Regions from separate parts of the Staphylococcus sp. HMSC068C09 genome, predicted to be linked through region 2. Evidence: riboswitches for the same ligand, from Rfam matches in the RefSeq annotation. Region 2 holds a riboswitch; each other region holds the start of a gene.

Region 1 (5,454 bases), on a different contig from region 2:
CTAAACTGGTTTGTAGCACATGACCATTAGACACTGCCCAAATGAACGTTCCCCAGTTAATCGTAATCACATAACCTGCAATGATAATCGCAACCAGTTGAATCGGATGTGCTACGAGTTGATTGATATCATGTTTAAGCGCTTGTGATTTTTTTAATATAAAAATCATTAGAATCATAAAAACCATCGCAAGGATAATGCGATACGCTAAAATTTCAAATGCGCTAATACCGTGAATGAATCTCCAATAAATAGGTAGAATCCCCCATAATAAATGCGCCCCTAACGCAAATAAAATTCCTTTTTTAAATTCTGCATGATTATCCATGCTAAACCCTCCTAGCAATATTACCCTGGAAATATGTATAACTCTATCGTATCAGTAGTTAAACGAAATGGATATATCTAGAAGAATTTTTAAAAAAAAGGTAGCAATTTATATCGCTACCTCTTTACCAATATCATTAATGATATATTCTATTGCCGCCTTCTCTAAATTCTTCGGCTTTCTCTTTCATGCCTTCAAGTTGTTCTTTGTAGGAATCGCGAATATCATGTGATAAGCGCATTGAACAGAATTTTGGTCCGCACATACTACAGAAATGTGCAATTTTCGCTGATTCTGCTGGTAATGTTTCATCGTGAAATTCTCTCGCTCGATCAGGATCTAAAGCGAGGTTGAATTGATCAATCCAACGAAACTCAAAGCGCGCTTTACTAATTGCATCGTCGCGTTCTGTTGCCCCTGGTAAGCCTTTAGATAAATCTGCTGCATGTGCTGCAATTTTATAAGTGACCACACCATCACGTACGTCATCTTTATTTGGTAAACCTAAATGTTCTTTAGGTGTCACGTAACATAACATTGCCGTACCATGACTCGCAATTTGAGCAGCACCAATGGCAGATGTAATATGGTCATATGCTGGTGCAATATCTGTTACAAGAGGTCCTAATGTATAAAATGGTGCTTCTTTACAATAAAAATCTGCTAAATCTTGGTTTTCTTTAATTTTATGCATTGGAATATGCCCTGGACCTTCAATCATAACTTGCACATTATGTTTCCAAGCAATATCCGTTAACTCACCTAACGTTTTCAACTCCGCAAATTGACTTTCATCGTTAGCGTCATAAATTGAACCAGGTCGTAAACCATCTCCTAGAGAAATAGCAACATCATATTGACTTAAGATTTCACAAATCTCATCGAAGTGTGTATATAAAAAGCTTTCTTCGTGATGTGCAAGACACCATTGTGCAATAATTGAGCCACCACGAGAAACAATCCCAGTTAAACGATCAACAGTTAATGGAATATAGTGAAGACGTAATCCTGCGTGAATAGTAAAATAATCGACCCCTTGTTCAGCTTGTTCAATTAATGTATCTCTATACGCTTCCCATGTTAAATCTTCTGCCACCCCATTTACTTTTTCTAACGCTTGATAGATGGGCACTGTTCCTACTGGTACAGGTGAGTTACGTAAGAGATACTCACGAGTTGTATGGATATTTTTTCCTGTAGATAAATCCATAATCGTATCTGCACCCCAATGTGTGGCCCAAACTAATTTTTCAATTTCTGCTTCAATAGATGAAGACACAATAGAGTTACCAATGTTCGCGTTGATTTTTACAGAGAAGTTTTTACCAATAATCATTGGTTCAGATTCAGGATGATTGATATTATTAGGAATAATCGCGCGTCCTCTCGCAATTTCTTCCCTTACAAATTCTGGTTCCACTTGTTCTCTAATTGCTACAAATTTCATTTCTTTAGTGATAATCCCTTGTTTAGCGTAGTACATTTGTGTAACTGGTGTATCTTTACTGCCACGTCTTGGTTGATATTCGAATGGATGAGCTACATAGTTTTTATGGCCTTCTTTTGAAAAACCGTTATCAATCGATTGAATACGGCGACCTTCATAATGTTCAACGTCTTCACGTGCTTCAATCCATGCATCGCGAACCTTTGGAAGTCCATGATTGATATCAACCTCATAACTGTCATCATGATAAGGACCTGCTGTATCGTACACTACGACAGGTTCATTTTGAAAACTACGTTGTTCTAATTGGGTATCAGAAAGTTCAATTTCTCGAAATGGTACAAAAATATCACTATCATTACCCTCGCCTTTTTTAAAAATACGTTTACTTGCTGGAAAAGTTCTTTTAAAATTGATTTTTTCTTGCTCCATTGACATTGCCTCCTAAATACTAGAAGGGTCTAAATATCACTGATTATATGATTCATAAAAAAAGCATTCAGCTTAATACTGAATGCATAAGAATAAGTGAATATATACGAAAATATATGTAAGTATCATAATGAAGAAAATGATTCATCGTTAAATTGACCTTTTCATCAAATTATGAAAACATCCATATGTCATTGTAAAGTGACTCACTGGCTTCCCTACGCTAGTATTAACTAGATCAGGTTCAAAGGGTTGGAACATGAAGTTCCTTTCAGCAATATAAAGCACCCCTAGCAGAGATTATTAAATTATAGGTTACTTAACCTATACTTATACAATGACTTAAAATCCCATGAATATCAAGTCAATATATTAAATAATTTTTACAACTTTTAGACATCCGAAAGTCTAACTTCACACAACCCGAAGTCTTACCCTTAAATTAAAAAAACAGCAACCACAAGGGTTACTGCTGTTCCATTCTTTTGTCTTATCCTCCAAAGAACAAATCAATAAAGTCTCTACTTCTGTTTCTATCTTGTTTATAAAATTCGGTATATCCACAATTTTTACAAGTTATCGTCTTAAAATTATTATGTTGTACATCTAAAAATTTAGACAATCCTGACCCTGTTGCAGATAATGTACCTTCTTCTACTTCTGTATGACCACATTTTATACAACCTTGATTTTGGTTTTCTGACATAGTGAATCACTCCTCTATCATATTTGTTGTTAGCTTACATAATACAATAACCCCCAAAATTGAGGGTTATTCATTAACTTGATGTTTCATGTTTTTTATAACATCAATAAATATGGATTTTCAATATATTTTGCAAGTACTTTTAAGAAATCAGCTGCGCCTGCGCCATCTAAGATTTGATGATCGAATGTTAAACTTAATGGGATACGAGAGACTTGTTTTACATTATCTCCTTCAAGAACAAGCTCTTTAGCTAAAGCACCGACACCTAAGATACCTGTTTCACCTAAATTTAAAATTGGTGTGAAGTATTCGATACCACTTGCACCCATATTCGTAATTGTAAATGTAGCGCCACTAAGTTGAACGTCACCTGTATTTCCTTCACGTACTGCTTCAGCTGATGTTTTAATTTCTTTTGCTAAAGTGCCAATACTTTTAGTATCTGCATTATCAATAACTGGCACCATAAGACCATCTTCAAGTGATGTCGCAATACCTAAATGTACATCATCATATTCTGTTAATTCACCGTTTTCATAACGAGCATTCATTGCGCCATATTCTTTAAGTGATAGGACTACTGCTTTAGCTAATAAAGCTGTGACTGTCAATTTTACATCTTGATCTGCATCTTTTAATTCTTCAGATAATCGAGCTTTAAAGTCTAATAAGCGATCTGCATTGACTTTGCGATGTAATGTTAATTGAGCAGTATTATAAAGACTTTGTCGCATATTTTGAGCAATACGTTGACGCATTGGGTTTAGACCTTCACCAATGCTAGACACATCGACGTTTTGTGCCGTTGAAGATGCGCTTTGGTCAGACGTACCCGCTTCACCTTCATAATCATAGCCTTCTGATTCTACACGTTGAATATCTAATTTTGTAATACGATCATTTCCACCTGTCCCTTTGATTCTTGTGATATCAAGGTCCTTATCTTCAGCCATATTACGTGCTAATGGAGAGATAAAGATACGTTCTCGTTGTTCAGGCTTCGCTTCTTTTTCTGTATCTTTTTTATCAGATTGTTCTTCATTTGAAGAAGCTTGTTGTTCTTCAGAAGTTGTGTCGTTATCTTTATTCTCTTGGGTAGTTTCTTCAGAATCATCGTCATCGCTTCCTACGTCTTCGCCTTCTTCTCCGATGATACCAAGCACTGCTTTTACTTTTGCATCTTCGCCTGCTTGTACTTTGATTTTTAATAACGTACCACTTGCAGGTGCTTCTACATCATTTGTTAATTTTTCAGAGCTAATTGTGACAATGCTTTCGCCTTCTTCTACTGTATCGCCTTCTGATTTAAACCACTCTTCTACAGTACCTTCTTTCATTGTCATACCAAGCTTTGGCATAATAATATTTTCACTCATTGTGATACACCTCCCTACGCCTTAGCCTTTTTTAAGTCATCAATCAATTCAGATGCTACGTCTAATACTTTATCTGCATTTGGAATATATGCCGCTTCTAAGTTTGATGCAAATGGTACTGGTGTATCTGGTGCTGTTACTTTTTTGATTGGACCGTCTAAATAATCGAATCCAATATCACCGATGACAGAAGCGACGTCGCCAGCAATGTTACATTGTGGACTTGATTCATCAATAACAATTAAGCGACCTGTTTTTTTCACTGATTCTAACACTGTATCTTGATCCCATGGAGACACTGAACGTAAATCAATAACTTCTACTGAAACGTTATCTTCTTCAAGTCGGTCAGCTGTTTCTTCAGCCACTGCAACCATTTTACCAATTGCGACAATCGTTAAATCATCACCTTCTCGTGTGACATTGGCTTTACCAATCTCAATCGTATAAGGTTCTTCAGGCACATTACTTTTTTGACCAAGTAATGTTTTATCTTCTGAAAATACAACTAAGTTATCATCTTGAATCGCTGACATTAATAATCCTTTTGCATCATATGGATTTGATGGTACAACTACTTTAACACCTGGAATTGTTGCGAACATATTATATAGAGATTGAGAGTGTTGTGCTGCCGCACTTGCGCCAGCGCCATGAACGGTACGTACTACTAATGGAATTTTAGCTTTACCACCAAACATATATCTCATTTTTGCACCTTGGTTTAAAATTGGATCTAAACCAAATCCGATAAAGTCGTTAAACATAAGTTCTGCGATGGGACGTAATCCTGTTGCAGCGGCCCCTACAGCTGCACTTAATGTAATATGTTCAGAAATAGGTGTATCGATGACACGTTTACGACTATATTTTTTAGCAAGCCCTTTTGTTACTCCGAACACGCCACCAAATGTATCATCATCTTGAATATGTTCTACTTTTGCGCCACCTGAAACGTCTGTACCAATTAAGATGACATTTTCATCTTTCTCCATAGATTGATCAATCGCTTCATTAATCGCGCCCATAAATGTTAGTTTACGTTCTTCACTCATCGTAAAAACCTCCTCGTCTGGTTAGGTTCGTTCTTATCTATTTCTTCGTTTTAGTGCTTTAAAGATTTGTTATGCAAAGACATCTTTGTATAGTGAATCTTCATCTG
Region 2 (5,454 bases):
TAAATGTTGCCACGTTCATTTTATTGATACCTGCTGGAATAGTGATTAATACACGTAAAACAGGAATGAAACGACATAATAGAACTGCCCACGCACCATAACGTTTAAACCAGTCGTTCGCACGTTTCACATCATTTCCTTTAAGTTTGAACCATTTACCATACTTATCAACAAATCGATAAATACTTTCCTCTTTAATTAAACGACATAAATAATACAAAATAAGTAAACCGATAAATGAAGCAATTGTTGAAATAATAAATAAGACTAAAATTGAAAGACCTGATTTAACTGACATTAAACCTGCAAATGTTAATATAATTTCAGAAGGCACAACAGGCAAGACATTTTCTAATAAAATAAGAATAAAAATGGCTGCATAACCCCATTGGCCTATAAAATTTGTAATAATTTGTTCCATTATAAAGTTAAAAATCCTCCGTTATTAAACATTACTCGAATAAAAAATTCATAGTAAATTCATTATATAGGAATTTACTATGAATTGCTTGTTATAACATGATAGGGATTGTACAACTCATTTTAAGGATTTTAAATATTGATGATACAATTGTTCTGCTTCATTATCATCTTCCACGCCATAGACATTCATTCTACCATCTTTGAATAAGGTGATGTCATAATTACCGTCTTTAATTAGCTTAGCAAATGAGGTTGACTTTACAATATCACCTGGGAAATGTTCAGCATAGTCAAAAACAGTAGGTTGATATCTAAATAGGTAGGTTTTTCCGCATAAGCTTTCAATATTCTGTTGTTGTTTCGTTTCTAATAATTTGTAATGACCTTTACCACATACGTCACATTCATCATCTTTTAAAATATCGATATTCAATGCTTTATAATCAATATGAAATGTATCAAGAGTAATTAACTTATGAGAAAATCCATGACCAGATAAATAACGAATCGCTTCTGTGACCTCATAGCTTGCTACCTGTGTAATCACAGGCGGTAATACGCCATTAATAGCACAACTCTCTGCACTGGTTGGAATTTGTTTTAATAAACATTTCAAACAAGGTCCTTTGAAATCAATGCCGTAAACGGTACCTTTACTGCCTACAGCAGCACCATACACCCACGGAATATGGTGTTTTTGACAGGCTTCGTTAATAAGATAACGAATTTTGAAATGATCCATACCATCAATGACAATATCAGGATTGACGGCTTTTAAAATGTCCTCAATAGTTGTAGAGTCAATTTCTTGGTAATAAGTTTGAACGTTGACATTTGAATTAATGTGTTCAATCTTTTGTTTAACTGCGTGAACTTTAGGGACCATATTGTGAGCATCATCTTCAGTATAGAGTGCTTGGCGATGTAAATTAGATAATTCAACGATATCCATATCGACAATGGCTAAATGATGCGCACCCATACGTGCTAAAAGCTCTGCAACGTGACTTCCTAACGCGCCTGCACCAAGTATTAAAATGGTTGCATTGGAGAGGGCATTTTGGCCCTCCTCTCCAAATGCATGATAACGCAATTGACGGTTATAGCGTTGCATTATAAGAATCCTAAACCTTCAGTAGGGCTTGATGCTTGGGCAGTATATTTTACTGGAATACGTCCTGCTTCATATGAGAGACGACCTGCATGAATACCAAGTTTCATTGCTTCAGCCATTTTAACAGGGTCTTTTGCACCTGAAACTGCAGTGTTTAAAAGAATAGCATCAGCGCCTAATTCCATCGCATGACACGCATCTTTTGGTGAACCAATACCAGCATCCACAATAACGGGAACATTAGAATGTTTAATAATGTAACTTAAATTAAGTTGGTTATTAATACCACGTCCAGTACCAATTGGAGAAGCAAGTGGCATAACAGCATGAACACCTAATTCTTCTAAACGTTTCGCTAATACGACATCATTAGAAATGTAAGGACATACGATATAACCTTTTTCTAATAACACTTTACATGCTTCATATGTTTCAAATGGATCAGGTAACAATGTTTCATCGTCACCAATCACTTCAACTTTAATCATGTCACATACGCCAGCATGTTTTGCAATTTCAGCGATACGAATCGCTTCTTCAGCAGTTTTGGCGCCGGCTGTATTTGGAAAAGTAATAAAGTCGTTAAGATTAACACTTGCTAATGGATTAGGTAAGTTTTTATCATATAAATTCATACGTCTTACAGCAAAAGTCAGTACATTCGCTTCTGCTGCTTCAATCGCTTTTGTTTGCGTCGCTTCATCTTCAAATTTTCCTGTACCTAATAATAAACGAGATTTAATTTCTAATGGTCCAATTTTAAACATTTTATCCGCCTCCAACAAATTCTAATAATTCTAATCGATCATCTTCACGTACTGTATGTTGATCGTAGTCTTCTTGTTTAATTAAAGTTTTATTATGTTCGACAATGACACGTTTAGGATCTAATTCAAGAGATTCAAGTACAGATGTAATAGATTGTTCTGAATCAAAATTGAATGTGTCCCCATTAATGATACACTTCATGATTTAACCTCCTTGAAGCACTAAATGATTCATATCGACGCGGTTTAACACCGGTGAGTATCCAATTGGCGATATCACGACCGATAATAGGCGAAAGTAAAATACCGTTACGATAATGACCAGAAATCACAAATAAACCTTCATCAATACGGTCCATTATCGGTATTTCTCCTTCAGTATATGGACGGACACCAGACCACTGTTTAATGACTTTTCCGTGTGCGAGTTCTGGTATACGTTCATTTGCAAAGTGGTGTAACCAAGAGATGCCATCGTATGTATTACCAACTGAATAGTTATCAAACTCGCTTGTGGCACCAATTAAGAAACGATTTGGATATTTTGGCACGATATAACAGCCATTGGTCATAAATACGGTTTCTTTTAAATCCAAGTGGTCATTTTCAATCAGTAAAACTTCACCTTTTACACCGACTACATCTCTAGGTAGTGAGTATTGAGTTAATAATTTAGATGTCCATGCGCCTGCTGCCACAATGACTTTCTTAGCTTGTAATGTGCCTTGTGACGTTTCAACATCGTAGTACCCATTTTGGCGCTGAACAGATTGTACCTCTGTATTGACATATCGCTTAATTTGACGTTGCTTTAAAGATGTAAATAAAGCTTTAGTGTAGTGATTGGCATTAATCTGTCCATCTTGTGGAATGTAAATAGCCATTTCACTTGATGTTACTGTACCATTCGTTAAATGAGTCAGTTCCTCATCTGAAAGAACAATGACACTAGAATCTAAACCACTTAAAAACTGATACTGTTTTTCTAAATTTTCAACATCTTCAGGACGATTAGCTACTTTAATTAAACCTGAATTTTGAAACTGAATATCAATACCTGTCTCATCTTCTAAATCTTGACATAATTGTGGAAAGAGACTTCGTGATTCAAGAGCAAGTCTAAATAAATCAGTATCTTCAGTAAATTCATTTTGAGCACCTAACATGCCACCTGCTTTATATGACGCGTGTTTACCTGGTACGTCACGATCGATAAGTGCAATGTCAAGGTGAGATTGACTTAATTGGCGTGCAATAGACATGCCAATCACGCCCGAACCTATGATTAAAACATCATGCATCTTTCAACCACTCCTTTCGCAATAGTTCAATTTGTTGTAAAGATGCGTTCATAAAAAAAGAAATCGCACAAATTCCTTTAAAACCATGAGGTAATTGAAGAATCGTTTTTTTAGTGATACCTCCAATGGCATAAATGGGAATAGGAATCTCTAACACACGCTGAATCTCTGCTTTTGATCGAGGCAATTGATTAGGTTTTGAAGGTGTCTTAAAAATGTGACCAAAAAAGACATAATCAAGATCGTGTTCATAAGCTGCTTTAACAGATTCAATTGAATGTGTAGACATACTCACTTCAATCTCTGGATGCGTTGATTTATAGCTAAATGCATCTTCATCCATTTCTCGAAAATGAATATGAGAGAGGTGAAGTTGTTCAAGTAAATGTACATCACTATGAATAATGATTTTTGATTTAGGGAATCCTTTTTCTATAAGTGATGTTAAAAATGAAGACAAATCACTTGATGACATGGGAGTACGAAACAATAACCCATCTATTCCATCCGAGATATCAAGAAAATGTTGTACATCATCATTGGTTAAATCTTTATATTTCGTTATCGCTATAAAAATGAACATCACTCCTTAGTAAACAAAAAACGCTATTTCCCTGCAGTAGGGAAATAGCGTTTTGCTTAACTTTACGATATCCTAGTCGCCACTTTCCTACGCCAGTACAAACTGGATCAGGTTCCAGGAATTATAAAGTTCGTTCTTTACTCTCAGCCTTAAACAAAGGCACTTCCAGTGGATCGTTTATTCAGTTGTGTTTAAAATAAACATCAGCATTTTTGCTTCATTTTTATTCTACAACCTTTTTTAATAGAGTTCAAATACAAAAACAAATTAGATTTGTAGCAATATACTTTTTAATCAGTAAAACACATTTTATATAGTCATGTATAAATAAGATAAAAAATATTCAAAAAGTAATTGTAAACGCTTGCAAAAACTGTTAATATTATAAAAAATATATCAGAAAGCCTATGAGATGAGGCTCGAAAGGCGGTTGGAAACAACAGGGAAAGACGTGATTGGGAGTTTTCATTGTCAACGTATAAGTAGAATCAACACAATTTTAAAGGGAAGCAGGAAAAATAATTATGGTACAAAGACAAAAGAAAAGTAAGGTTCGTTGGTATTTCGCTATCGCATTCTTTATTATTGGGGTTATTGCATATATGGATAGATCTAATATCTCATTTATTGCACCTCAAATGATGGAAGATCTTCACATGACAAAGCAACAATTTGGTTTATTAGCTTCATTCTTCTCACTGGGTTATGCATTGATGCAAGTCCCTTCAGGTATGTTAGCAGAGAAGTTTGGTCCGCGTAAGATGATTTCAATCGCATTATTATGGTGGAGTGCATTTACAATTTTAACGGGAATGATTAAACATCATGGTCTATTATATTTAGTACGTTTCTTATTTGGTATCGGAGAAGCGCCAATGTATCCATCTAATGCAGTATTCAATTCAACTTGGTTTGCTAAAGATGAAAAAGGGAGAGCATCGAGTGCGTTGTTAGCAGGATCATATTTCGGTCCAGTATTAGCACCAGTAGTTACCATCGCAATTGTTAATGCATTTAACTGGCAAGCTGTATTCTATATTTTCGGTGCGGTTGGTATTGTGATTGCAGCACTTTGGGCAATTATTGCAAAAGATTTACCAGAGCAACATCGCATGGTCAATGAAGCAGAAAAACAGTATATCATGCAACATCGTGATTTAGTAGAAACAACTAAATCCGTAGCACCTTGGAATCAATTTTTTAAACGCATGAGTTTCTATGCCATTGCAGGGCAATATTTCGTAGTTCAATTTGTTATTGCTCTAT
Region 3 (5,454 bases), on a different contig from region 2:
ATTCAAATATTTTAACATTATATTTTAATTCTAAACGTTTAATATCACGACTCACAGAAGGCTGCGAAGTATATAAATTTTCTGCTGCTCTAGTAAAACTTTCTGTTTTGATTACTTCAATTAATACCTTATACGGATCCATGCATCATTCTCCTTTAAGTCTAATATAACATTTTTGATATATATACTATACTTATTATTTATTTAACGTTATAACAATAACGTGCTAAGATTTCATATCGAGGTGAAAGTACTATGAAATCAATCACGCAGCCTTCATTTATGAAAGGTATTATGTTTACATTTATGATCGCAATGATCAGTTATATATTAGCTAAATTTCCTATTTTACATACGATTGGGGCATTAGCTATTGCTATTATTTTTGCGATGCTATATCGCCAAGTGATGGGATATCCAGAACACATTCGTCCAGGTATTACGTTCGCATCGAAACGTTTATTAAAATTTGCGATTATCTTATATGGGTTAAAATTAAATATGGGAGATATTCTAGTTAAAGGCTGGAAATTACTACTTATTGATATTATCGTAATTATCTTTTCAATAAGTTTAACTTTAATTTTGAATCAAATTATTAAAGGAAATCAAGATATCTCTATACTACTTGGTATTGGTACAGGAGTATGTGGAGCTGCAGCTATTGCAGCTACTGCACCAATCTTAAAATCTAAAGAAAAAGACATTGCAATAAGTGTAGGTATTATTGCACTAGTTGGAACTATATTTGCACTTATTTATACAGCTATCGAGGCTATTTTTAACATACCTACTATAACTTATGGCGCTTGGACAGGTATCAGTCTACATGAAATCGCTCATGTCGTCTTAGCAGCAGATATTGGCGGGCCAGAGGCAATGACATTTGCTTTACTTGGAAAATTAGGCCGTGTGTTTTTACTTATTCCATTAAGCATTGGCTTAATTTTGTATATGCGTTATAAGTCACACTCAAGCCAAGTACAACAAAAAATCGATATTCCTTACTTTCTCATTGGATTTATCATAATGGCTTGTATCAATACATTTGTTCCTATTCCTTCATTACTTATGAATATTATAAATGTTATTACAACGGTATGTATGTTAATGGCGATGGTTGCTCTAGGATTGAATATCGTTTTAAAAGAAGTTATTTCAAAAGCACTTAAACCTTTCATAGTGATATGTATAACTTCAATTTGTCTATCTGGAATAACTTTTACAATTATTAAAGTATTTTATTAGTAAATTAAACCTATTAAAATCATACCCATAAAGTTTCGTAGATTTTAATAGGTTTTTCTGATCTTTATATATTATTAATGATTATAAAGAATCAATATCTTTTTTCGAAGAACTTTGGAACAAATTTGTAACTCCTGTTTTTTCTAATGCTTTTACAATATAATAACCAAACATACCAGATAAAATTGTGCCACTAATAATTCTTATCGTATAAAGTAATATAACGTTCCAAGTAGGCAAATCTCCTAAATAATTAAATACCCAATCTACTGGTATAGTAAATATTCCTGCAGTAGCTCCAGCTATCATCGCCACTATTAATTTATAAGATTTATATTTAAAAATTAAAAATATCAATTCACATGCTAATCCCTGAGCAAAACTATGTAATAAAATCGACATATTTAATTCCCCAGATAATATTGTTTCTCCTGCCCCAGCTGCTAACTCTGCTAACAAGGCTACTCCTGGTTTTCTAATAATTAAGAACGCAACAATTGCGGCAACGAACCATAATCCATACGCAATTTGATCTAAATGTAATCCTATTGGTTTTAAACCAGCAACCATTAATCCAACTACTTTATAAAATAAGCCAAATATAAAGCTAATCAATACTGTTGCTAGAATATCCGCTAATTTTAATTTTTTCATAATATTTAGACTCCTATCTGAATTTTTAAGTGAAAACACATAAAAAAACACAAACATATCCCTTCTAGATAGTTTGCGCATTTAAAAGTATATATATGTATGTAAAAACCTATTATATACTTCCCTACGCTAGTACTAACTAGTTCAGGTTCAAAGGGTTTGGATAACTCCATCTCAGTTTATAAACACCCCTAGTACTTATATCTACTATAAAATAAATATAAAATTTTTTTATTTTTTTGTCAAAGAACAATTTTGCTATTTTATTTATTTTAAAATATAATACAGATATTAGATTGAATATATATCACTATGGGTGCTACTTGCTGAGAGAAGCTAATATGTCGCTTCAACCATTGAACCTGTTATGGTTAAAACCAACGTAGGAAAGTGATTTAGTAATTGTTGTCATTACTACTACACAGAGAGCACTTTTTGTTGCTCTCTTTTTTTATGAAAGGAGATTAATATATGGACATTAATCAAATTAAAGAAAGTGTTTTAGATTTTATTGAACGTGGTAATTCAGATGATTTTCCAGAAATGGCTTTAAAAATTTACAAATTTCAATTTAATGAAAACGAAGATTATAAAAAATTCAGTATCTCTAAAGGTAAAACACCACAAAATGTTTCAAATTGGAAAGAAATACCTGCTGTTCCAATCAATGCATTTAAATATGCTACGTTTAGCGCTATACCACTTAAGGATACTAAATATACATATATGACCAGTGGAACAACGAGTGGTATTAAAGGAAAAAACTATCATATGGATTTAGAGGTTTATGACTTAGCATTAACTACTTTTTTTAAAAAGATGTTCATACCGGATATTGAGAAAATAAAAATAGGCGTTTTGTTCCCCACTCCTCAAGCTATGCCTAACTCTTCATTGGCTCATTATCTTGAAGTGGCTAGAACTAACTTTGGAACGAAAGATAGTCAAAATTATATCGATGAACATGGTATTCAATATGAATCATTAATAAAAGATTTGAAAAACTCAGAGGATAATCAAAAACCATTTGCTCTTTTAGGGGCAACTTATAGTATGGTACATTTATTAGAATATCTTGATGACCATAACATTAAATTTCATTTACCCAAAGGTAGTCGCATATTAGATACAGGAGGTTACAAAAATCGTTCCAAAGAATTACCTCAACATGATTTTTACGAACGATTAACAACTACTTTTGGTATTCCTAAAGAAAATTGTGTCAACATGTATGGTGTTACAGAATTAAGTACCCAATTTTACGATAAAGGTAATACCATTTCTCCTTCAACTAAATATAGTCCTCATTGGTGTCGAAGTAGAATTGTAAATCCTTTAACAATGGAAGAAGTATCTGAAGGAGAGAAAGGTATTCTTATTCACTATGATTTAGCTAACTACAATTCAGTTGCAGCAATTTTAATGGAAGATATAGGAGAATATAAAGAAAAAGGTTTCGTTTTACATGGTAGAACTAAAGGATCATTAGCTAAAGGATGCTCATTAGCGATGGAAGATTTTCTAAATGCTACACAATAAGGAGATTTAATATGGAATTTAAATTAGGACATATTCCTTTTATTGAAGAAAAGCAACTAAATTATAAAAGATTAGAGTTTGCAGACATAACCGGTTTAGTTCCTATTTTAAGCGAACAACAATTAGAAACTGTTGCTCTACAAATAAAAAAGAATAAAAAAAAATTATCCGAATATTCTACTGATTATATTATTAATGTTATTGATCAAGCTATTCATATTCTACTCGATCGTAATAGTCCTTGGCGTTCTCAAGTTGAAGAAGTGATTCCTCAAATCACTGGATATAGCTATGAAACAATTAAAGTAGGATTCACGAAATATTTATCTAGATTTAGAAAACATGAGCTTTCTCGTTTTTTAACAGAAGATTTTACTAATCCCAATATTTTAAATCAATTTGTCCCCAATTCTAAAGGCGGTTACTCAAAAGCTATTAGTTCAGATATTGTTACGCATTTATGGTCTGGAAATGTCCCTGGTCTACCATTATGGAGTTTAATTAGTAGTTTATTAGTAAAATCTGGAAATATTTGCAAATTACCTAAATCAGAACCATTTATAGGAAGTTGGTTCGCTCAGATAATTAATGAAATTGATCCAACAATTGGAGCTTGTATTGCTGTGCTATATTGGCAAGGAGGCGTTACTGATATAGAACGTGTAGCGATTAAACATTCAGATATTATCATTGGTTATGGTGACAACAATACTCTAAATGAAGTTTCTAAACGTATCCCTGTTACTAAAAGATTTTTATCTTATAATGAGAAAATTAGTTTAGCTATTATTAGTAAAGAAGCTTTAAAACCTAATAAAGTTAAAAGCCTAGCTCAAGATATCGCACTTGAAATTATTCGTTATGATCAACAAGGTTGTTATTCTCCTCAAATGATATTTATAGAAAGTTCACTTAAGATAACACCTAAAATGTTTGCTCAAATGATCAAGAGTGCACTACAGCAGTTAGAACTTCAATACCCTCTTCATACATTATCAATTGATGAAAGTATGGAACGTCTTAATCGATTGAAAGATGAAGAAATGAAATCATTATTTAATAATAATCGAGAGGTATATACTAATAAAGATTCTTCTTGGGTTTTAATTTATCAAGAAGAATTACAATTTACCCCAAGTCCTTTAAATAGATTTATTCGTATCATGCCTTTTGATGATATTCATAATCTTGTACATATATTTAGTCCATTCAAAAATTATTTACAAACAGTTGGTATAGCTGCTTCTGTCGAAACTACCTTTAAATGGTGTGAAAAATTGGCTAATATAGGTGCTAACCGCTTTTCAAGTATAAATTCTATGACATTACCAGAAGCAGCTTGGCATCACGATGGTGGTTTTAATTTAAAAGATTTAGTTTTTTACGTTGATATAGAACAAAGTTTATTGCAGAAAAGTGAGCGATACACTACTTACGAAATATAATTAATTAAGGATGATTATATAATGACGACATTTAAAGAACACGTAATATTAATTACAGGATCCAGTAGGGGCATAGGACGTTCTATTGCTCTGGCGTTCGCTAAAGAAAAATCTACGGTTATAATTAATTATTTAGCAAATGAAAAAGCTGCGCTTAAAACTGTGGAAGATTGTAAAAGTTTAGGAGGACATGCTGAAGCGATTAAGGCAGATATTAAAAACGAAGTTGAAGTAAAAAAAATGATTGATAATATAATTAAAAATTACGGAAAGTTAACTTGTTTAGTTAATAATGCATTTGCTTCTTTCGAATTTAATTCTGAAAATCGTAAGATAATTGAAGAAATAACGTGGAATGATTATCTTTCCCAATTTGAAGGAGCTCTAAAATATACTCACAATACAGTAAAATATTGTCTGCCTCATTTAAAAAAACAATCCAATAGTTCTATCATAAATATTACAAGTAATTTAACTAAACGACCTATAATTCCATATCATCAATATAATATTGCTAAGTCCACTTTAGAAAGTTATACTAAAAATCTCGCCAGGGAACTTGGACAAT

Evidence for each region. Region 2 has a riboswitch for thiamine pyrophosphate ahead of HMPREF2930_RS10140 (thiamine phosphate synthase). Riboswitches for the same ligand answer to the same signal wherever they lie in the genome.
Region 1: linked by a shared signal. The riboswitch ahead of thiC (phosphomethylpyrimidine synthase ThiC) and the one ahead of HMPREF2930_RS10140 (thiamine phosphate synthase) in region 2 are both predicted to bind thiamine pyrophosphate.
Region 3: linked by a shared signal. The riboswitch ahead of HMPREF2930_RS01580 (ECF transporter S component) and the one ahead of HMPREF2930_RS10140 (thiamine phosphate synthase) in region 2 are both predicted to bind thiamine pyrophosphate.

What each region holds. Positions count from the first base shown of each region.
Region 1 covers NZ_KV813737.1:11,992-17,445, forward strand. Annotated here, with positions in the region: gene rarD (EamA family transporter RarD) at 1-328, opposite strand, end outside; gene thiC (phosphomethylpyrimidine synthase ThiC) at 465-2,207, opposite strand; TPP riboswitch at 2,405-2,509, opposite strand; gene HMPREF2930_RS01520 (zinc ribbon domain-containing protein) at 2,698-2,913, opposite strand; partial or broken gene HMPREF2930_RS01525 (dihydrolipoamide acetyltransferase family protein) at 3,009-3,911, opposite strand; partial or broken gene HMPREF2930_RS11850 (biotin/lipoyl-containing protein) at 4,128-4,292, opposite strand; gene HMPREF2930_RS01530 (alpha-ketoacid dehydrogenase subunit beta) at 4,307-5,347, opposite strand; gene HMPREF2930_RS01535 (thiamine pyrophosphate-dependent dehydrogenase E1 component subunit alpha) at 5,417-5,454, opposite strand, start outside.
Region 2 covers NZ_KV813778.1:128,741-134,194, forward strand. Annotated here, with positions in the region: gene HMPREF2930_RS10115 (undecaprenyl phosphate transporter UptA) at 1-421, opposite strand, end outside; gene HMPREF2930_RS10120 (ThiF family adenylyltransferase) at 539-1,537, opposite strand; gene HMPREF2930_RS10125 (thiazole synthase) at 1,537-2,304, opposite strand; gene thiS (sulfur carrier protein ThiS) at 2,306-2,506, opposite strand; gene thiO (glycine oxidase ThiO) at 2,490-3,605, opposite strand; gene HMPREF2930_RS10140 (thiamine phosphate synthase) at 3,598-4,188, opposite strand; TPP riboswitch at 4,256-4,365, opposite strand; gene HMPREF2930_RS10145 (pyruvate MFS transporter) at 4,713-5,454, shown strand, end outside.
Region 3 covers NZ_KV813737.1:24,718-30,171, forward strand. Annotated here, with positions in the region: gene HMPREF2930_RS01570 (LysR family transcriptional regulator) at 1-142, opposite strand, end outside; gene HMPREF2930_RS01575 (YeiH family protein) at 256-1,248, shown strand; gene HMPREF2930_RS01580 (ECF transporter S component) at 1,330-1,902, opposite strand; TPP riboswitch at 2,007-2,105, opposite strand; TPP riboswitch at 2,205-2,308, shown strand; gene HMPREF2930_RS01585 (LuxE/PaaK family acyltransferase) at 2,374-3,441, shown strand; gene HMPREF2930_RS01590 (acyl-CoA reductase) at 3,453-4,886, shown strand; gene HMPREF2930_RS01595 (SDR family oxidoreductase) at 4,908-5,454, shown strand, end outside.